DNA from 2 places in the Paenibacillus sp. B1-35 genome. Region 2 is predicted to be linked to the other one. Evidence: riboswitches for the same ligand, from Rfam matches in the RefSeq annotation. Region 2 holds a riboswitch; the other holds the start of a gene.

Region 1 (3,142 bases), 150 kb from region 2:
GACAATGGATCTGGCCATATTGTACATTTGGACTTCATGCTTCTTGATGAGACGAATGAAAGCCTCTTTATTTCCTTCCTTAGCCAACCTCACATCTGTCTCTATATCGATTTCTATATCGGTATACAAGCCGTTTCTTCTCCCTTCTTTACCCCATACACGCGACTAGCTGTTAATTAGATGCATAAGATTGCCAAAAAGTTTCCTTTCGCGAAAAAAAAGCTGGCAAATGTTCACTTTCGTGTCATTTGCCAGCTTTTTCTCACCAGTATTACATGTAAACATTTATTTTTCCGTCTCTTTATGTTTCCAGTACAGACGCGTTTCATGAACGACTACGCCAGACAACCCAAGCAGTGCGATCAAGTTCGGCAATGCCATCAACCCGTTTACGATATCTGCAAGCTTCCATATCATATCGAGCTTTATAAATGCACCAAAACCAATGATTGCAATAAAGACAAGCCGATAAGGCAGGATCGATTTCACGCCGAACAAGTAAACCATGCAGCGCTCGCCATAATAGTTCCATCCTAATATTGTCGTAAAGGCAAACAATATCAAGCATAGCGTGAGTACAAAGGAACCATATGGCAATGCTGCATCAAATGCAGCCTGTGTCAAAGCAGCACCTTCCATAGGGCCATTCCAGACTCCGGTTACGATCAAGGTTAAGCCGGTCAGCGAACATACGATAATCGTATCTATGAATGTCCCCGTCATCGAAATAAGACCTTGCTCGGCTGGCCATTTCACCTTGGCAGCTGCTGCAGCAATCGGTGCGCTTCCGAGACCGGATTCATTCGAAAATACCCCTCTCGCGATTCCGTTGCGTATCGCCATCATAACCGTGGCGCCGAGGAAACCTCCTCCAGCTGCAGTCGCATTGAATGCCCCATGGAATATTAAGGACATTGCATGGGGAATCTGATCCGCAAACGTGATGAGCACGACGAAGCTAGCGATAAAGTAAATGATAGCCATAACAGGAACAATCGTAGTCGTCACATGCGAAATACTTTGAATCCCCCCGATTGTAACAAGGGCAGTAACAATTGTAACAATGACCGCAGTTACAATTGCCGGCACACCAAGACTCGTCTCAGTAGAGGTAACAATCGCATTAATTTGCGGGAAGGTACCGATTCCAAGAAGTGCGACCAGCACGCCGCTAATGGCGAAGAACACAGCCAAAGGCTTGAATTTCATGCCTAAGCCCTTCTCAATATAGTACATTGGCCCACCGAGTATTTGTCCATTATCATCAATATTGCGGTACTTAACGGCTAGCAGCCCCTCCGCATATTTGGTAGCCATTCCGAAGAAAGCAGCGACCCACATCCAAAATAACGCACCTGGTCCCCCTACCTTGATTGCAGTCGCAACACCAACAATATTCCCCGTTCCGATTGTGGCGGCAAGTGCAGTCGCAAGCGCACCGAAGCTGGATACATCACCAGCCCCCTCGTTTTTTGACTTAAATATGAGCTTCAAGGCAAGCGGCAAGCGAAACAATTGAAGGACACCTAAACGAATTGTGAGTAATATCCCCGTCCCTACCAACAAAATAAGAAGCGGCGCCCCCCATACGAAACTGTTCAATTTGTCTAACCAATGTTCAATCATTGCAAAATCATTTCCCCTCGTCTTGAATAATAAAAAGAGCCAAATCGTATGATTTGACTCTGGGGACATGCGTGCAGAATTAAAAAAGCTTTCGCCAGGAACATGATAATACAACCCAAATAAAACTTATGTTTCCTATGCATCTGCATCCCTGTCCTTTTACCTGAGAGTTTTAACGATTCGATCAATGCGATTCGTCTTGCCCCTTCGGTGCCCCAATGATGGAGTCTCTCCAGAGTCCTGTCCATTTACGGTCCTGCTTATACATACTCGCAATTGCTGCTCGGTATGCCAAGCGCCTGAGAGCTTACCCCTTCGGCTAGACGTGTTGTCTATCTCCCGCAAACTTCATCCAGTTATAAAGTTGTAGGTTATATTATAGTTGACCCCATCGAATTAAGCAATATGAACTGCTTAGTAAATCATCCCATTATAGGATGGATTTTGCGTCATATACTCCTGCCGAGCCTCGTTCAGTAGGTGAATCAATTCTTTCATATGCTGTTCGGTCGTATCAAAATTGGTAATACAAGCACGAAGCGCCGGGGTATCCTGTATGGTGAAAATCGAGATCCATGCCTTGCCTGTAGCAAGTACCTTCTCATGTATGAATCGTACGAAATCCATATCATGATTTGCTAATGCTGCCTGATCATTAAAACAAACAACTGGCATTATCGTATCATTCATAATCGACCATCCCGATCGTTCAAGCTCCTGCCGCAAAAAATTGCCGCTCTCAATCTGTCGTTGTACGAGTAACCGGTACCCTTCCCATCCCGCCGTTGCAAGCGACATATATAGCTTCAGCCCGATAAATCTGCGTGACCACTGAATGGAATGGGTGTATGGATCAAACGTCTCCAATTCGGTGCCTTCCTTGGGCATATAGTCCGCTGTCATTCGGAAGGTCTGCTGCAATATATGGGGATGACGGGTGAAGTACATACCTGCTCCCATTGGTACAGACAGCCATTTATGTGCATCGAATGTAATGGAATCTGCCCTATTAATTCCTTGCAGCCAATTGGCCAATTCTGGCGCCAATATCATAGCACCGCCATACGCTGCATCAACATGCAGCCATATCATTTCCTGTTCAGCCAGCTCCGCAATATGCGCAATCGGGTCAATGGCCCCTGCACCTGTCGTTCCAGCCGTAGCCACAATCAAAAAAGGGGCAAAGCCAGCTTCGCGGTCTTGCCGTATTTGAAGGGCTAGCGCTTCCGCATCCATCTGCAAAGATGCATTCGATCGTATACTTCGGATAGAATCCGTACCCAATCCGCAGGCACGAGCCGCTTTTACTAAGGAATGATGGCTCTCACTTGAAGCATACATCACAGGGGGCTTATCCAGGCTTGCAAGCCCTTTTGTTGTATATTCCGGGAAATGATCGCAGAGAGCTGTAAGTACGGCTGTCAAATTAGCTTCTGCTCCTCCCGTCGTAAATGTTCCATTTGACGTTTCTCGCGGGTAGCCGAATCGCACAGCGAACTCTCGCAATACATAGTTC
Region 2 (3,142 bases):
ATTTCTCTCAAAATGTGCTTATAATAGGGGTAGTGCGTACACCCTAACACAATTGTACCGTACTGACTCAAGTCAATCCCAGCAAGCTTCTGTGCAAAGAAGTCTCCTATCACTCCCTTATCAAAGTTTAATTGCTCGCAATATTCTACCAATTCCGGCAAAGGAATCGAATCAACAATATGTTCCTCATCAAGACGAGTGACCAGTGTATGGTATTTGTCTTGGCTTAACGTTAAGGCTGTTGCAAATACAAGTACACGCTTGCCGTTATTGCGATTCATTTCTACTGCCGGCTTGACTGCGGGCTCCATGCCGATAATCGGAATATTGTAATTCCGCCGCAATTCAGATGCTGCGATACTCGTTGCCGTATTGCACGCGATTACAAGCGCCTTCACATGATGCTGCATGATTTCCTCAACAGCAGATTGCACATGACGCATCACTTCCTGCTGCGACTTTGTCCCATATGGAACATGAAGCGTGTCTGCATAAAACAAATATTGCTCTTGTGGCAGCTGCTTCATAGCCTCAGCCAATACCGTAATACCACCCATTCCCGAATCAAAAAAAGCGATTGTCATTCCACTCACCTAGCATTCTATTTAGCATTGTAACGTCTGGTTGTCGATGCTTCTATTGTACTCTTTTTCGGCGGCGAATCCTATCGAAACTTCTCACTTTGTGGATGAAAAAAACCTGCTGCACCAGCATTATACCGATACAGCAGGTTCTACGTACACAACCCATTGATCCTTCTATTATTAGTCAATCAGCTTCGCATATTGCTCAGCATTCAGCAGATGCTTCACTGCTTCCGCAGCGCTGCCTTCCACTTCAACTTCCGCAATCCAGCCGTCTCCGTATGGACTGCTGTTCACAAGCTCTGGCGACGCTTCCAATTCATCATTTACCTTCGTAATCGTTCCAGATACCGGACAGTACAACTCAGATACGGTCTTCACAGACTCAATGGAGCCCATGCTGTCCCCCGCGGACAAGCTGGTTCCTACTGAAGGAAACTCGATGAATACAATGTCTCCCAGTTGAGCCTGCGCATGATCTGTAATGCCAACTCGTACTGTATTGCCTTCTATGGCGATTACCCATTCATGCTCTTCACTGTACAGCAATCCATCCTTCACTTCACTCATGTCAACGCCCCATTTCATTCATAATGTCATTCATTAGGCCGTCTATCCATTAGAGATCATTAAAATGGGCAGAGAGCGGCCTAGCGCCTTGTTCTCTGTCCTCGGTACCTGAGAGATCCCGTTCCAGCACAATAGTGGCAGAACTTACCCCTTTGGTGGCAACTAAATATGCACTCTCCAGAGCTGCGTCAGAATGGCGGTTATTGTACCTGAGAGATTCATTGCCAATCGGCAGCTGGCAACTTGCTCCTTCGGTGTTGACAATCATCATTGTCAAACTCTCCCGACCTTCCTCGTTCGCAATTACGATTTCATTTGGGTAATTATAACAACCTTAGATTATTGCAAGATACGTACGATTGTCAATATGACAAGCAGTGAAATCGAATGTGAAGAAAATATCAATTGACAAAGTGTGGAAGGCTCAACTAATGTAGAGATGACAGTTGAAAATGGCGAATGATGGTAAAGGGAGAGACTGCTGAGACATAGCAGCGCCGAAGGAGTAAGCCGTAAGACGTGAATCTCTCAGGCAAAAGGACTTTTACCGGACGCATCTCTGGAGAGCACTGTAATTCACCAGATCGAATACAGTCACCCAAGGGGAAAGCCGATGATACATGCGGAAGCAGACGAATCGTTTGCAGCATTCGGCGACACTCTCAGGTACAAAGGACAGAGCGAGAGACGAAGAGGATAACACATCCACTTTTCTTTCGGCTGTCCTTTTTTGTTCGCATACCAATGGTTTGTCCAAATAAGCGTATCGAGGTGATTTCATGAGTCAATTGAAGAGAACGCCAATATTCGATCAATATTCAACATTTCCCGGTGCACGCTGCATTGACTTCGGCGGCTGGGAGCTTCCTGTTCAATTTATCGGTATTCAGCGGGAGCATGAAGCTGTGCGCACACAGGCAGGCTTGTTCGATGTTTCCCATATGGGTGAGTTTATCGTTAGCGGCCCGGCTTCCCTAACGTTTCTTCAACAGATGACAACGAATGATGTATCGCGGCTTGAGGACGGGAAAGCACAATATACGCTGATGTGCTACCCTGACGGAGGAGTCGTCGATGATATTCTCATCTATCGGATGAAGAGTGACCGATATATGCTTGTTGTCAATGCCTCCAACATCGACAAAGACTATGCATGGCTGCAGAAGCATTTGATTCATGGCGTGACCTTGACAAATGTATCGAACCGCACGGCACTGATCGCCCTTCAAGGGCCGAATGCCCAAGCTATTCTCTCTACCGTATCAGAAGCGCCTATTGATTCGCTTGCACCTTTTCATTTCCTAACGGATGCACAAGTATGCGGCGTGTCAACTCTTCTATCCCGCTCTGGCTATACGGGCGAGGATGGATTCGAGCTCTATTTGTCCGCAGAAGATGCTCCGGGGGTATGGGCTGAACTGCTTCGTGCCGGTGAATCATTCGGCTTGCTGCCAGCAGGGCTGGGGGCAAGAGACACGCTGCGCTTCGAGGCACGTCTGCCGCTCTATGGACAAGAAATTACCGCTGATATCTCACCGCTTGAAGCTGGACTCGGACGATTCGTCAAGCTGGATAAAGGCGACTTCATTGGCCGTGTTGCACTTACGAAGCAAAAAGCTGATGGCCCAGCAAGGAAGCTGGTAGGAATTGAAATGATTGATAAAGGCATTCCCCGCTCTCATTATCCGGTGCTTGCCAACGGGCGCGTAATTGGTGAGGTCACAACTGGCACGCAGTCGCCAACATTGAAGCGCAATTTAGGACTTGCCTTAATTGAAACCGCTTTTTCAGAACTCGATACCGAGGTTATGGTAGAAATTCGCGGCAAACAGTTGAAAGCCCGCGTTGTCCCTACCCCATTTTATAAACGAAATCCGATCCCTGCCAAAGGAGCGAATCCATCATGAAGCATCGTTACATTCCAATGACGGAGCAAGATCAAGCCGACATGCTGCAGCAGATTGGCATCTCTTCCATGGAAGATCTGT

The links. A riboswitch is a leader RNA that binds a small molecule or an ion and turns the genes downstream of it on or off. The one in region 2 is predicted to bind glycine.
Region 1: another riboswitch for glycine. It lies ahead of ACQ5BJ_RS01415 (alanine/glycine:cation symporter family protein); the one in region 2 lies ahead of gcvT (glycine cleavage system aminomethyltransferase GcvT).

What each region holds. Positions count from the first base shown of each region.
Region 1 covers NZ_JBCHVJ010000001.1:291,738-294,879, reverse strand. Annotated here, with positions in the region: gene ACQ5BJ_RS01420 (sigma-70 family RNA polymerase sigma factor) at 1-129, opposite strand, end outside; gene ACQ5BJ_RS01415 (alanine/glycine:cation symporter family protein) at 286-1,626, opposite strand; glycine riboswitch at 1,768-1,872, opposite strand; gene ACQ5BJ_RS01410 (pyridoxal phosphate-dependent decarboxylase family protein) at 2,041-3,142, opposite strand, start outside.
Region 2 covers NZ_JBCHVJ010000001.1:139,949-143,090, reverse strand. Annotated here, with positions in the region: gene murI (glutamate racemase) at 1-584, opposite strand, end outside; gene gcvH (glycine cleavage system protein GcvH) at 765-1,154, opposite strand; glycine riboswitch at 1,342-1,450, opposite strand; glycine riboswitch at 1,614-1,708, shown strand; glycine riboswitch at 1,712-1,835, shown strand; gene gcvT (glycine cleavage system aminomethyltransferase GcvT) at 1,934-3,061, shown strand; gene gcvPA (aminomethyl-transferring glycine dehydrogenase subunit GcvPA) at 3,058-3,142, shown strand, end outside.